DNA from 3 places in the Streptomyces sp. NPDC029674 genome. Region 3 is predicted to be linked to each of the others. Evidence: riboswitches for the same ligand, from Rfam matches in the RefSeq annotation. Region 3 holds a riboswitch; each other region holds the start of a gene.
What was found. A riboswitch is a leader RNA that binds a small molecule or an ion and turns the genes downstream of it on or off. The one in region 3 is predicted to bind cobalamin.
Positions count from the first base shown of each region.

Region 1: another riboswitch for cobalamin. It lies ahead of ACI2L3_RS20030 (ABC transporter substrate-binding protein); the one in region 3 lies ahead of ACI2L3_RS03700 (ABC transporter substrate-binding protein).
Region 2: another riboswitch for cobalamin. It lies ahead of ACI2L3_RS28575 (energy-coupling factor ABC transporter permease); the one in region 3 lies ahead of ACI2L3_RS03700 (ABC transporter substrate-binding protein).

Region 1 is NZ_JBJDPY010000007.1:437,478-442,512, forward strand. It holds gene ACI2L3_RS20025 (FecCD family ABC transporter permease) at 1-406, opposite strand, end outside; gene ACI2L3_RS20030 (ABC transporter substrate-binding protein) at 403-1,446, opposite strand; cobalamin riboswitch at 1,512-1,697, opposite strand; gene ACI2L3_RS20035 (VOC family protein) at 1,742-2,191, opposite strand; gene ACI2L3_RS20040 (helix-turn-helix domain-containing protein) at 2,188-3,057, opposite strand; gene ACI2L3_RS20045 (haloacid dehalogenase-like hydrolase) at 3,280-4,410, shown strand; gene ACI2L3_RS20050 (alpha/beta hydrolase) at 4,429-5,035, shown strand, end outside.
Region 2 is NZ_JBJDPY010000013.1:109,613-114,647, forward strand. It holds gene ACI2L3_RS28565 (PTS ascorbate transporter subunit IIC) at 1-1,162, shown strand, start outside; gene ACI2L3_RS28570 (APH(3') family aminoglycoside O-phosphotransferase) at 1,216-2,046, shown strand; cobalamin riboswitch at 2,164-2,348, shown strand; gene ACI2L3_RS28575 (energy-coupling factor ABC transporter permease) at 2,378-3,088, shown strand; gene ACI2L3_RS28580 (energy-coupling factor ABC transporter substrate-binding protein) at 3,088-3,459, shown strand; gene cbiQ (cobalt ECF transporter T component CbiQ) at 3,466-4,215, shown strand; gene ACI2L3_RS28590 (energy-coupling factor ABC transporter ATP-binding protein) at 4,248-5,035, shown strand, end outside.
Region 3 is NZ_JBJDPY010000001.1:832,473-837,507, reverse strand. It holds gene ACI2L3_RS03715 (DUF2017 domain-containing protein) at 1-549, shown strand, start outside; gene ACI2L3_RS03710 (amino acid permease) at 922-2,415, shown strand; gene ACI2L3_RS03705 (M67 family metallopeptidase) at 2,502-2,924, shown strand; cobalamin riboswitch at 2,897-3,047, shown strand; gene ACI2L3_RS03700 (ABC transporter substrate-binding protein) at 3,091-4,053, shown strand; gene ACI2L3_RS03695 (FecCD family ABC transporter permease) at 4,050-5,035, shown strand, end outside.

The DNA.
Region 1 (5,035 bases), on a different contig from region 3:
CTCCCCCGCCGACGCCGAGGACGACGACCGCGACCGCTCCCGTGGACGCCCCGGACGAGACCCCGAGCACGAACGGGTCGGCGAGGGGGTTGCGGAGCAGGGACTGCATGACCGCCCCGCAGACCGCGAGGCCCGCGCCGCACACCGCGGCGAGCAGGGTGCGCGGCATCCGCAGGTTCCAGACGATGCCGTCCCTGATCGGGGTGAGCGGGCTGTCGCCCCAGCCGAGGTGGGCGGCGACCGTCGCCCATACGTCCGGCACGGAGATGTCCGCCGGGCCGATGGTGACGGCCACGGAGACGGACAGGACGAGCGCGGCGGCTCCGGCCAGCCACAGCAGCCCGTGCCGCACCCCCTTCCAGACGGGGGTGGGCGCTGGGGCGAGTACGGGTGCCGCCTCCGTCACTTGACGAGCCCGAACTTCCGCAGCCCTGCCGCGACCTGCTCGATGCCGTCGACCGTGCGGATCGTGGGGTTCATGGCCTGGCCGCTGAGCAGCACGTACCGCTTCTTCTTCACGGCGGTCAGGTTCTTGGTCGCCGGGTTGGTCTCCAGGAACTTGATCTTCGCGGCCGCGCTCTCGGCCGACTGCGACTTGCGGGTGAGGTCGCCGATGACGAGGACGTCGGGGTCGCGGTCGGCGACGGTCTCCCAGTTGATCTGGGGCCATTCCTCACGCGTGTCGTCGAAGACGTTCTTCGCGCCGAGCTCGCGGGTGATGATGCCGGGCGCGCCGCAGCAGCCCGCCATGTACGGGGCGTCGGAGTTGGCGAACCAGTACAGGAGCGTGGTGTCGGAGGCGGCGGCCTTGTCGATGTCCCGCGTCGCCTTCGTGACGCGGCGCTTCAGGTCGGCGATCAGTTTCTCGCCGCGCTTCTCGACGTGGAACACCTTCGCCAGGTCGCGCACCTCGCCGTAGACGGTGTCCATGGTGAGGGTCTTGAGGCGTTTGCCGTCGCCGGCGCCGTCGTTGTCCTTGCCCGCGCAGTCGGTGGGCGAGACGTAGACGGGGACCCCGAGTTCAGTGAACTTCGCGCGGTCGGCGACGCCGCCCTTGCCGACCGTGTAGAGGAAGGAGGCGCTGACGAAGTCCGGCTCCTTGGCGAGGACCTTCTCCAGCGACGGGTAGCGGTCGGCGAGCCGCTCCACCTTCGCGTTGGCCTTCTCCAGGCTCTTCGGGACCGGGTCGGTCCAGGTGCCGGTGCCCGCCATGCGGTCGGCGAGGCCGAGGGTGAGGAGGATCTCCGTGGAACCCTGGTCGAGGGAGACGGCCCGCTGCGGCGGCGCGTCGACCTTCGCGTCCTTGCCGCAGGCGGTGACCGTGACGGGGTAGCCGTCGGCCTTCCCGCCCCCGGACTTCCGTGCGGAGCCGGAGCCGTCGCCGCACGCGGTGAGTGCGAGCACGCAGGTGCAGAGCAGGGCGGATATACGGGCTGTCGAGGACACGCGATCCCTTGGGTGTCACGGCTCATACGCGGAGCCTGGCCTGCGTCACGACCTCCGTCGCCCGGTGTGCGAGCGGAGGCGCCAGCAGGTCTTCGGACTCGGGATCGGCCGGGCGGGGCGCCTTCCCGGGCGTCCGGAGACACCCAGTGGCCGTGGCCCCGCCCGTCCCCCTCACCGCTGCGCGTCAGTTCCGGATTCGCACCGGATTCCCTGGCCCAGGTGTGGGTTTGACTGGCTTGCGCAAGTTATCACGCGTCTTCAAGGGGCCGGTCCGGGCCTCGGCCCGGTCCGGTCCTCAGCCCGCTCCGGGCCTCGGCTCGCCGCGGTAGGTCCCGAAGGACCAGCGGTTTCCCTCGGGGTCCGCGATGCCGAACTCGCGGCTGCCGTACGGCTTGTCCTCGATCTCACGGGTGATCTTCACGCCGGCCTCGGTGAGGCGGGCGTACAGGGCGTCCACGTGGTCGGTGACGACGTAGGCGCCGGACGTGCCCGGCTCTCCGCAGGCCTCGGCGGCCGACTCGGGGTCGTACGAGCCGAGCATGATGCCGCCGCCCTCGGGCCAGTCGAGCTGGGCGTGGGCGACGCGGCCGCCGTCCTCGTAGACGGCGGTGCGCAGGAAGCCGACGGTGCCGACGAGGAAGTCGATCAGCGCGGGGGCGTCCTGGGCCTGGAGGGCCGGCCAGATGGCGGGGGCGGGTGTCATCTCGAGTGTCGTGTCGGGGGTGGTTTCAGGTGTGGTGTTCATGTCTTCCACTCTTCGCCTCCGCCGTGCGCCCCGGCTTGGATATTCCGGCGCTCTTCGGCCAGCCAGCCGGTGGGGCTCGCCTCCGTGTACTGCCGGAAGTCGCGGACGAGGTGCGAGTGGTCGTAGTAGCCGGTGTCGGCGGCGACCCGGGCGAGGTCCGGCGGACCGCCCGCCGCGACGGAGCGGACCACGGCGTCCTTGGCGTGCTGGAAACGCATCAGGCGGGCGGCCTGTTTGGGGCTGAGCCCGGTCTCCGCGCGGAACAGCGCGGTCAGCCGGCGCTCGCTGAGCGCGACGTGCCGGGACAGGCCGCCGAGGGTGCCCGCGCCCCCGTGCCGGGCCAGCCACGCCCAGGCCTCGGCGACCTCCGGGCGTACGGATCCGGTGGCGCGGTCCGCGGCCGCGCGCCGCCGCAGGTACTCCGACAGGAGGGCGAAGCGGTCCTCCCAGCGGTCGAGGCCGCACAGGCGCTCGCGGATCTCGGCGGCCCGGTCGCCGAGGACGTCGGTGCCGCCGACAACGAGCTGTCCGGCAAGGGCGGCGGCGGGCAGGCCGAGGAGCGGGCGGGCCGCGAGGGGGTGCACGGCGAGCTGGATGCCCGCCTCGTGCTCGGGCTGGACGACGTACGCGGGGCTCTGGTGCAGGCCGCCCACGACGATGTCGGTGCGGGCGGCGTCCGGCCCGGTGGCCTGGTCCGGGGTGCCGCCGGTGGCGATGGGCCCGTCCAGCGAGAAGATCACGGTGAGATACGGGGACGGCAGGCCCCGGTGCAGGGCGGGCCGCTGTCCCGCGGTGCGGTAGCCGACCGCGGAGACGACCATGCCGTCGAGCCGCGGAGCGGCCCTGACGAACTCACGGGAGCCCATGGGTCCAGTATGCGGGGCGGGCCCCGGACGGTCGCACGGTCCCGGACGCCGCGTGGTCCCGGACGCCGCAGGGCCCCCTACCGCTACCCGCCGCCCCCTCCCCCACACCCCCCGCCCCCGGTGACTTCGATCATGGGAAATGAGCGTCCTGGCCCATAGCATTGCGCGCCGCTCCGGACGGGGCCGCGCATCGCTTTCAGGGAACGGCAGGGACGTAGAGACATGGCAGTACGGGCAAAGGGCAAGCTGGCCGTCATCGGTACCACGGGGGCGCTGGCCGCCGCCGTTCTCGCGGGCAGCGCGCTGTGGCCGACGAGCGAGGCGACCGCCGCCGACACCTCGGCGGCCACCGCCCGCGAGCTGTCGCACTGGCCGAAGCCCGTCGCGAAGCAGCTCGGCAAGGTCATCGCCGAGAACGGCCACAAGGGCGCGTACGCCGTGTTCGACGCGGACAACACGACGTACCGCAACGACCTCGAAGAGTCGCTGCTCCCCTTCCTGGAGATGAAGGGCGTCCTCACCCGCAAGACCATGGATCCGTCCCTGAAGCTCAGCCCCTTCAAGGACAAGGCCGGTCACAAGGAGAGCCTCTACAGCTACTACAACCGGCTCTGCGAGGTCGACGACCAGGTCTGCTACCCCTGGGCCGCGCAGATCTTCTCCGGCTTCACGCTGAAGGAGCTCAAGGGGTACGTCGACGAGCTGCTCGCGTACAAGAAGCCGATCCCCGCCGAGTACTACGAGGACGGCAAGCTCACCAAGACCGAGGTGAAGCCGCCGGAGTTCTCGCGCGGCATGCGGCAGCTCTACAAGACGCTGCGCGCGCACGGCATCGAGGTGTACGTGGTCAGCGCGGCCAGCGAGGACCTGGTGCGCATGGTGCTTGCCGACCCGAAGTACGGCTACGGCGTGAAGCCGCAGAACGTCATCGGGGTGTCCATGCAGCTGAAGGACCGCAAGACCGGCGAGGTCACCACGTCCCGCAAGGAGATCGCCGAGGGCCGCTTCGGCGAGAAGGACCGCGCGAAGCTGGCGAAGCGCGAGCTGACGCCGAACCTGTGGGCGCCGCTGACCTGGTACGAGGGCAAGCCCGCGGCGATCAACACGTACATCGACGAGTGGAAGAAGCCGATCCTCGCGGCCGGGGACACGCCGGTCAGCGACGGGCCGATGCTGTTCCACTCCGCCGACGTGGAGCACGGCGGTGTGCGCGTCTGGGTCAACCGCAAGGACTCGTACATGAAGCAGCTCGACGGGATGAAGAAGAAGAACGCCGAGCGGCAGCGCGAGCTGGGGCAGAAGGTGACCGCCGACAAGCGGTGGCTGACGGTCACGCCGGACCAGATCGGCTGACGGCCCATGATGGGGGGCATGTTCTCCTTCGCCTGTGACGGCGAGACGCTGAGCTGCGCCGAGGCGCTGCCCGACGTCTCGCCCGACGTCTCGCCCGATGCCGAGGCCGTGCGGGGCCCCGCCACCACCGTCGTCCTCCTGCACGGCGCGGGCAGCGGGGACAAGGCGCGGCTGGCCGGTCTCCAGGCCGACTTCGCGGCGCGCGGCTGCCGGGCCCTCGCGCTGGACTTCTCCGGGCACGGCGAAAGCACGGGCGCGCTGCGGGAGTTGAGTCTGCGGCGGCGGTGTGCGCAGGCCGCCGCGGTGATCGAGGGGCGGGTGCCCGCCTCCGACAGCCTGGTGTTCGTCGGCTTCAGCATGAGCGGGCAGACCGTGGCGGACCTGGTGGCGCACTTCGGCGCGCGGGTCACGGGCGTCGGTCTGTGCGCGCCCGCCGTGTACACGCCGGAGGCCTGGCCGCTGCCCTTCGGTGACGGTGACGGCCGCTTCACCGAGATCATCCGTACGCCGGGCCGGTGGCGGGAGTCCGCCGCGCTCGATGTCTACCGGGGCTTCGGCGGGCGCGCGGTGCTCGTCGTGCCCGGCACCGACGCGGTGATCCCGGCCGAGGTCACGGCGGCCGTCG
Region 2 (5,035 bases), on a different contig from region 3:
GACGATGGTCCTTGCCGTCGCGGGCCGGTCGTCGTGGGTCGTGGTCGTCGTCGGCGGCGTACTGCTCGGCATCCTGCTGGTGTCCCTGCCCGCCTTCGCGCACCCCTGGACCAAGCGCGTCACCGGCAACGACAGCGTCGCCATCGGCCACTTCGGGACGGCCGGGTACATCGCGGCGGGCGCGACCGGACAGTTGGTGGGCCGCCGCAGCCGCAGCACGGAGGAGATGAACCTCCCCGAAGGGCTGCGCTTCCTGCGCGACTCGATGGTCGCGACCGCCCTGTCCATGGTCCTGATCTACCTCATCATGTCGCTGGTCTTCCTCGGGAAGGCCGGCAAGGAGGAGGCGTTCAAGGCCTTCGGCGAGAGCGGCGCGGCGGGTGCGAGCGGCGTCGGCGACTACGTCATGCAGTCCGTCATGCAGGGCCTGCAGTTCGGCATCGCCGTCGCCGTGATCCTCTTCGGCGTCCGCACGATCCTCGGCGAACTCGTCCCCGCCTTCCAGGGCATCGCCCGGAGACTCGTGCCCGGCGCGGTGCCCTCCCTCGACGCGCCCATCGTCTTCCCGTACGCGCAGAACGCCGTCCTCGTCGGCTTCATCTGCAGCTTCGTCGGCGGCCTCGTCAGCCTCGGCCTGCTCGCCTGGATCTTCCACCCGGCCTTCGGGCTCGCCCTCGTGCTGCCCGGCCTGGTCCCGCACTTCTTCACCGGCGGCGCGGCCGGTGTCTACGGCAACGCGACCGGCGGCCGCCGCGGCGCGGCACTCGGCGCCTTCGTCAACGGCGTCCTCATCACCTTCCTGCCCGCGCTGCTCCTGAAGGTCCTCGGCGCCTTCGGCGAGGAGAACACGACCTTCGGCGACGCCGACTTCGGCTGGTTCGGCACGCTCGTCGGCTACGCGGCCAAGACGGGGGAGACCGGCGGAATCGTCCTGATGCTGCTGATCGGCGCGGCCGTCCTGCTCGGCGCGATCGTCGTCCAGAAGCGGGTCGTGGAGACCGGCTGGGACCCCGGCGCCCACCGCGACGCGCTGCTGCCGCCGAACGACGTGGCCCGCACCCCGGCCGCCGACACGGCCTCCGGGGACTCCGCGCCCGCGTACGCGAAGATCGCAGCCCCGCGCGGAGCGCCGAAGCCCCCTCCGCCGCCCGGCCGGGCCTAGAACGGCCGGAAATATCGGGTGGGGGCCGCAGGGAGCCGCCTGCCATGATGCCGATCATGAGCAGCGATCTGCGGCGGAGGTACGCCGCGTACCGATGGACTTCCGCGACGGACGGCGCATCGGCCGCCGAGGTGCACCACCTCACCGGAGCCGGAGCCGGAGCCGCCGAACCCGAGTTGTACGTGAAGACGGCCCCCGTCCCCCACGACGGCTCGCCCTCCGAACTCGCGGGCGAGGCCGACCGCCTCGCCTGGCTGGCCGGCCGGGGCATCCCCGTGCCGCGCATCGTCGAGCGCGGCGCCGACGACCGCCTGGCGTGGCTGGTGACCGAGGCGGTGCCCGGCAGGCCGGCCGCCGACGAGTGGCCTCCGGAACAGCGGTTCGCGGTGGCGGAATCGCTCGCCGACCTCGCCGCGGCCCTGCACGGACTGCCCCTGGCGGACTGCCCGTTCGACCGCGGCCTGACGGTCACCATGGAGCAGGCCGCACGCAACGTCGCCGACGATCTCATCGACCTGGACGACCTCGACGACGAACGCGCCGGCTGGTCCGGGCAGCACCTCCTCGACGAACTGCACCGCACCCGCCCGGCGGCGGAGGACCCGGTGGTCGCCCACGGCGACCTCACCCCGGAGAACGTCCTGCTCGACCCGACGACCTGCCGCGTCACCGGAGTCATCGACGTCGTCCGGCTCGGCCGGGCGGACCGGCACACCGACCTCGCCATTGCGCTGCGGGAGCTGACGCACGAGGAGGACCCCTGGTTCGGACCGGCGCACGCCGAACGGTTCCTGCGGCGGTACGAGGAGCGGACGGCAGCCGGGGCCGACGTGATCGACGACCGGAAGCTGGCCTTCTACCGGCTGCTCGACGAGTTCTTCTGACCGGGCGGGCCGGACGGCCGGGCGGCCTCTGAGCAGGGGCGTACGCGGTGGTGGTGTGCGCTCGGGTGTGCCACCGCCGTGACCGCCGTGCAAGTTGTCAGGCAGATCAGTTGCGCACTAGTGTCACCACGCCTTGGTGCTCGGGAAATCCGGTGTGATGCCGGTGCGGCCCTCGCCACTGTGATCGGGAAGTCCGGCTCCAGCCCTCGCGGCAGCCACTGGGTACGCACGTACCCGGGAAGGCGGAGTCCGGTCGGTACGACCCGTCAGCCAGGAGACCGGCCAAGGCACGTTGTCCATCCACGAGGTGCTGGAGAGGGTCTGCTGAGCCATGCACATAGCCGAGGGTTTCCTCCCGCCGGCGCACGCGATCGCCTGGGGCGTAGCGTCCGCGCCGTTCGTCGTCCACGGAGTCCGCTCCCTGACCCGTGAGGTCAAGGAACACCCGGAGAGCACGCTGCTCCTCGGCGCCTCCGGGGCCTTCACGTTTGTCCTTTCCGCGTTGAAAATCCCTTCGGTGACGGGCAGTTGCTCGCATCCGACGGGGACCGGGCTCGGGGCGATCCTGTTCCGGCCGCCGATCATGACGGTGCTCGGCACCATCACCCTGCTCTTCCAGGCGCTGCTGCTCGCCCACGGCGGACTCACCACCCTGGGCGCCAACGTCTTCTCCATGGCGATCATCGGCCCCTGGGCGGGCTACGCGGTCTACCGGCTCCTCAGGCGGTACGACGTGCCGCTCATGGTCACCGTGTTCTTCGGGGCGTTCGTCGCCGACCTGACCACGTACTGCGTCACCAGCGTCCAGCTGGCCCTGGCGTTCCCCGACCCCGGCAGCGGGTTCCTGGGCGCCCTGGGCAAGTTCGGCGGCATCTTCGCCGTCACCCAGATTCCCCTCGCGGTCAGCGAAGGCCTGCTCACCGTCCTGGTGATGCGCCTGCTCGTGCAGTCGAGCAAGGGCGAGCTCACCCGCCTCGGCGTACTGCCGCAGCGCAAGGGGACCACCACGACGACCGAGACGCAGACGGGGGCCAGTGCCTGATGAGCCGGAACGCGAAGATCAACACACTGCTGCTCCTCATCGTCGCCGCGCTCGCGGTGCTGCCCCTGGCGCTCGGCCTCGGCGACGACGAGGAAGAGCCGTTCGCGGGGGCCGACGCCCAGGCCGAGACGGCGATCACCGAGCTGAAGCCGGACTACGAACCGTGGTTCTCGCCGCTGTACGAACCCCCGTCCGGCGAGGTCGAGTCGGCACTCTTCGCCCTCCAGGCGGCCATCGGCGCGGGCGTCCTCGCGTACTACTTCGGGCTGCGCAAGGGACGCCGCCAGGGCGCGGAACAGGCACGCGCCGAGCAGGCACGCGCGGAACAGGCGCGGGCGGAAGAAGTGCCGTCCGACATCGGGCAGGACTGACCCGGCGTGCTGCCCATCGACGCGGCGGCGCACAGCAGCCGCTGGCGCCGCCGGCACCCCGTGGACAAGGCCGTGCTGGGCCTCGGCCTCACCGCCCTGGCCATCTCGCTGCCGCCCTGGCCGGGCGCCGTCCTGGTGCTGGTCACCGCGCTGGTGCTGCTGCTCGGCCCGGCGGGCGTGGAGCCCGGCAAACTGTGGCGCGCCTACCGCGTGCCGCTCGGCTTCTGCGTGACCGGGGCGCTGACCCTGCTCGTCCAAGTCGGCGGTCCCGGCGGGTTCGTGGCGTTCGCGGACGGCGGTCCTGCGCGCGCGGGGGGTCTGCTCCTGCGGACCTCCGCCGCCTCGCTCGGCGTGCTCCTGTTCGCGTTCACCACGCCGATGTCGGACCTGCTGCCCCGCCTGGTGAAGGCGGGGGTGCCCGCGCCGGTCGTGGACGTGGCACTCGTCACGTACCGGATGAGCTTCCTGCTCCTGGACTCCATGAGCCGGATCCGGCAGGCGCAGGCCGCCCGGCTCGGCCACACCACCCGCGCCGCGACCTGGCGCTCCCTCGCCGGTCTCGGCGCCACCGCGTTCGTGCGGGCCTTCGACCGGGCGGGCCGGCTGCAGGCCGGGCTCGCCGGGCGCGGCTACGACGGCACCCTGCGCGTCCTCGTGCCCGAGGCCCGGATCTCCCGGCCCTTCCTGGCCGCGGGCGCGGCACTGCTCGTGGGCCTGGTGGCTCTGACCCTCGTACTGGAAAGGTTCCTCCCATGAGCACCATGAGCGCCGGCAGCGGCACGAGCGCCGTGAGCGAACCCGTGGTCGCTCTGCGCGCGGTGTCCTACGCGTACGAGGACGGGCCCACCGTGCTCAGCGGCCTGGACTTCGACGTCGTCGAGGGCCGCGCCCTCGCCCTGCTCGGCCGCAACGGCAGCGGCAAGACCACCCTCATGCGGCTGCTCAGCGGCGGACTGCGGCCCGCCGCGGGCGAGCTGACCGTCGAGGGCGTCCCCGTGACGTACAACCGCAAGGGCCTGACCCGGCTGCGGACCACCGTGCAGCTGGTCGTGCAGGACCCGGACGACCAGCTGTTCGCCGCCTCGGTCGGACAGGACGTCTCCTTCGGCCCGCTGAACCTCGGCCTGCCCGACGCCGAGGTCCGGGCCCGGGTCGCCGAGGCGCTCGCCGCACTCGACATCGTCGCGCTCGCCGACCGGCCCACCCATCTGCTCTCCTACGGCCAGCGCAAGCGGACCGCCATCGCCGGAGCCGTGGCGATGCGCCCCCGCGTGCTCATCCTCGACGAGCCGACCGCGGGCCTCGACCCCGACGGCCAGGAACGCCTCCTCGACACCCTGCAAGGCCTGCGGGACACCGGGACGACCGTCGTGATGGCGACCCACGACGTCGACCTGGCCCTGCGCTGGGCCGACGACGCGGCGCTGCTCACGCCCTCCGGGGTGCGGACCGGGCCGGTGGCCGAGACGCTGGCCCGGCGCGACCTCCTGGCGGAGGCCGGGCTGCACCTGCCGTGGGGGATCGCCGTCGGCGAGCTGCTGCGCACGTACGGCCTGGCGGCGGAGGCGGCGCAAGA
Region 3 (5,035 bases):
GAGGTCGAGATCTCCATCATCCGCTCCCTCGCCGTGCAGCTCCTGGAGCTCATCGGTCCGGGGCCGGGCGGCGAGGTCTCCGACGACCCGCTCGCGGAGCTCTTCGCCGAGGGGCCCAGCGAGCCGCCGTCCGACCCGGTGATGCAGCGGCTGCTGCCCGACGCGTACGGCGGCCCGGGGAGCGAGGACAGCGCGGCCGACGCGGACGAACTCCGGGCGTATTCGGCGGAATTCCGCCGCTTCACGGAGAACGACCTGCGGGCCAAGAAGCGCGACGACGCCCTGGCCGTGATCCGTTCGCTCGACTCGATGACGTCGTCCGGCGAGGGCGGAGCTGTCCTGAAACTGTCGGTCGAGGAGTCCCGGCACTGGCTGGGAGCCCTCAACGACCTCCGCCTGGCGATCGGCACGCGCCTGGAGGTCAGCGACGAAGACGACGCCGATCTGCTCTACCGGCTGCCGGACTCCGACCCCCGCAAGCCGATGGTGATGGCCTACCTCTGGCTCGGCGGACTGCAGGAGACGCTGGTCGGGACGTTGCTGGACTGATTCCGGGCAGAAATCCGTGCAGACGACAGCGAAATTTGTTGTAGTGGACAGGTTCTGTTCATCCGACGGACTGTTCGCTCAGCGGATCCTCAAATCCGGATAACGATCCCGTCACTTCATTGTCCGCTTTTGCGGCTTCGGGTGAAGTTTGTCCGCTTCTTCTTGTGGCGTGTGCCACAGGTGGCTCATTCCCTCACTGTTGCCACCGTGATAAATCTTCACGACCACTCGGCTACGCCACCCATGTCGCCGAGGGCGCTCGAGCCGGCAGACCGCCGGTAGCACTCCATTCGTATCCGGGGGGATCAGGACCTGATCCGCAGCCACAACGCAGATGTGCGGGCGCGGATCAGCATGGAGAAAGGCGTCACCATGACCTCAGTGCAGGTCGAAGAGCACCACGACGAGCACGGCGGCAACGGTGTCGCGCAGGACGGCTCGTCCGGCGAGGGCTACCAGCGCGGGCTCGGAGCCCGGCAGATCCAGATGATCGCGATCGGCGGTGCCATCGGCACCGGCCTGTTCCTCGGCGCGGGCAAGGCCATTCACAAGGCCGGCCCCAGCCTCATCCTGGCGTACGCCATCGCGGGCCTCGTCATCTTCTTCATCATGCGGGCGCTCGGCGAGCTCCTCATGTACCGGCCCGTGTCCGGCTCCTTCTCGGAGTACGCCCGTGAGTTCATGGGCCCCTTCTTCGGGTTCGTGACCGGCTGGACGTACTGGCTCTTCTGGGTCGTCACCGGCATCACGGAAGTGACAGCGGCCGCCCAGTACATGCAGTACTGGACACACGGCTCCGTACCGCAATGGGCGTACGCGCTGGTCTTCACCGTCATCCTGTACGGCGCGAACCTCATCTCCGTGAAGCTCTTCGGTGAGCTGGAGTTCTGGTTCTCGATGGTCAAGGTCACCGCCATCATCGGCATGATCCTGATCTGCGTCGGCATCCTCACCATCGGCTTCTCCGACGCCGGTGACACCGCCACCGTGGCCCACCTGTGGAACCAGGGCGGCTTCTTCCCGAACGGCATCGGCTCCACGCTGATGACGCTCCAGATCGTGATGTTCGCCTTCCTCGCCGTCGAGCTCGTCGGCGTCACCGCGGGCGAGTCCAAGGACCCGAAGACCGTCCTGCCCAAGGCCATCAACACCGTGCCGTGGCGCATCGCCGTCTTCTACGTCGGCGCGCTGATCATGATCCTGTCGGTCGTGCCGTGGACGCACTTCCAGCCCGGCGTCTCGCCGTTCGTCGCCGCCTTCGAGAAGATGGGCCTCGGCGTCGGCGCCGCGATCGTCAACTTCGTGGTCCTCACCGCCGCCCTCTCCTCCTGCAACTCCGGCATGTACTCCACCGGCCGCATGCTGCGCGACCTCGCGCTCAACGGCCAGGGCCCGAAGTTCTTCACCAAGCTCACGAAGAACGGCCTGCCGCTGATCGGCACCACGGCCTCCGCCGCGTTCATGCTGGTCGGCGTCTGGATCAACTACCAGTGGCCGGGCGAGGCGTTCAACTACGTCGTCTCCTTCGCCACCATCTCCGGCATGTGGGCCTGGATCATGATCCTGGCCTGCCAGATCCGCTACCGCCGCAAGGCCGACCGCGGCGAGCTGCCGCAGTCCACCTTCCGGGCCCCGGGCGCCCCGTACACCAGCTGGTTCGCCCTGCTCTTCATCGGCATGGTCATCGTGATGATGGGCGTCGACAAGGACGCGCGGATCTCGCTGTACGCCGCTCCGGTGTGGGCCGCGATCCTCGGTATCTCCTACCTGGTCCTGAAGAGCCGCAACCCGCAGGCCGCGGCCTTCAACAAGCGGAAGATCGGCCTCTCCGAGGAGAGCGCCGGCGACCGCGTCTCCAAGGACTGACCGGCTCCCCAAGGCCGCTGTCCAGCATTCGGGCACGTACGTACCACATTCCGGTACGTACGTGCCCCTCTGCTTATCCTGACGCCATGCTGACCATCACCCAGGCCCTCCACGACCAGATCGTCGCGCACGCGCGCCAGGACCACCCCGACGAGGCGTGCGGCATGGTCGCGGGCCCGGCGGGCACCGGCCGCCCCGAGCGGTTCATCCCGATGCTGAACGCCGCGCGCTCGCCCACGTTCTACGAGTTCGACTCGGGCGACCTGCTCAAGCTCTACCGCGATCTCGACGACCGCGACGAGGAGCCGGTGATCATCTACCACTCGCACACCGCGACCGAGGCCTACCCCTCGCGCACCGACATCACGTACGCCAACGAGCCCGGCGCCCACTACGTCCTGGTCTCCACGGCCGACACCGACGACGCGGGCCCCTTCCAGTTCCGCTCGTACCGGATCGTCGACGGCGAGGTCACCGAGGAAGAGGTAAAGGTCGTACAGGCATACTGAGCTTTACTCATGAAGGCGGCAGGACCCAGGAAGCCGGTGCGAACCCGGCACGGTCCCGCCACTGTGACCCCACCCCGGCCGGGGCGGGGGAGTCAGGAACTGACCTGCCGCCTTCCTCCACACGACGCAGGGGACGCGGAAATCCCCTGGAGGAGGCAGCTCAGCCATGTCCCGCCCGATACGTGTCCTGGCCGCCGCGGCCCTGCTCGTCCCGCTCGCCGCGTGCTCCTCGACGGACTCCGGCGGTGACGCGAAGCCCGCCGCCAAGGCCGCCGGATTCCCGTACACCGTCACCAACTGCGGCGTGAAGACGACGTACGACGCACCGCCGAAGCGCGCCGTCACCATGAACCAGCACACCACCGAAGTGATGCTGGAACTCGGCCTCAAGGACCACATCGCGGGCACCGCCTACCTCGACGACAAGGTCCTCCCGAAGTATGAGAAGGCCTACGACTCGATCCCCGTGCTCGCCAAGGAGTACCCCTCCTACGAGAAGCTGCTCTCCGCCAACCCCGACTTCGTCTACGGCGGATACGCCAGCGCCTTCCTCGCCGGCGACGGCCGCAGCCGCTCCGCGCTCGCCAAGTCCGGCATCGACAGCCGCCTCAACGTAGAGGGCTGCGCCAAGAAGTCCGTCTCCATGGACGACGTCTACCGGGAGGTCCGCGAGGTCGGCTCCACCTTCGGCGTGCGCGGGCGCGCCGAGAAGTGGGTGAGCGGGGCGAAGCGCGAACTGGCCGCCACAGCGAAGAAGGCGAAGGGCCGGAAGCCGCTCTCCGTCTTCGTCTACGACAGCGGCGACAAGACGGCCTTCACGGCGGGCGGCCGCGGCATCGGCAACGACATCATCGCGCGGGCGGGCGGCCGCAACGTCTTCGGCGACGTGGACAAGTCCTTCAGCGACGCGTCCTGGGAGAAGGTCGTCGAGCGCAAGCCCGACACCATCCTGATCCTCGACTACGGCGCCACGACGGTCGCCCAGAAGAAGAAGCGCCTCCTGGAGGACCCGGCCCTCCAGGACGTCCCGGCCGTCAAGAACAAGCGCTTCGCGGTCCTGCCGCTCTCCGACATGGTCACGGGAGTACGAGCACCCGAGGCGGTGAGGAAGCTGGCGGCGCAGCTGTGAAGCGCCTGCGCCGCGCCACGCTCGTGGCCACGCTCTGTGCGGCACTCGCGGTCGCGCTCGTGGCCGGTCTCGCCCTCGGCTCCGTCCGCATCCCCACGGCCGACGTCCTGCAGATCCTGACGGGGCGGGCGGAACCCTCCCCGTTCCGGACGATCGTCCTCGACGTCCGCCTGCCCAGGGTCCTGCTCGGGGCGACCGTGGGGGCCGGACTCGCGGTCATCGGCACCGTCCTCCAGGCCCTCGTCCGCAACCCCCTCGCCGACCCGTTCCTCCTCGGCGTCTCCTCGGGCGCCTCCGTCGGCGCGGTCTGCGCGATCGTCCTCGGCGGCGTCTTCGGCCTCGGCGCGGCCCTGTCCACCACCGTCACGATCCCGGCCGCCTCCTTCGCGGGCGCGCTGCTCTCCCTGATCCTCGTCTACACCCTGGCCCGCAGCGGTGGCGGCGGTTTCGCCACCGGGCGCCTGATCCTCGCGGGCGTCGCCGTCTCGTACATCCTGACCGCGCTGACCAGCCTCATCCTGGTCACCGCCGACAGCGCGGACCACCTCCAAGAAGTCCTCTACTGGACGCTCGGCGGCCTCGGCAGCGCCCGCTGGGACATGCTCGCCCTGCCCTGCGCCACCCTCGTCCTCGGCACGGCCCTCCTGATGACCATGGCCCGCCCCCTCGACCTGCTCCTCGCCGGCGAGGAGGGCGCCACCGTCCTCGGCCTGGACGCCACGCGTTTCCGCGCCGGCGTCTTCGTCCTCGCCTCGCTCCTGACCGGCGTCCTCGTCGCGTACAGCGGAGCCATCGGCTTCGTCGGCCTGATGGTGCCGCACGCCGCCCGCATGCTCGTCGGCGCCGCGCACCGGGCGCTGCTCCCCGTGGTGGCGCTGATGGGAGCGGTGTTCCTGGTCGTCGCCGACCTCGCCGCACGCACCGTCGCCGCGCCGCAGGACATCCCCGTCGGCGTGCTCACCGCGCTGACCGGCGGCCCGTT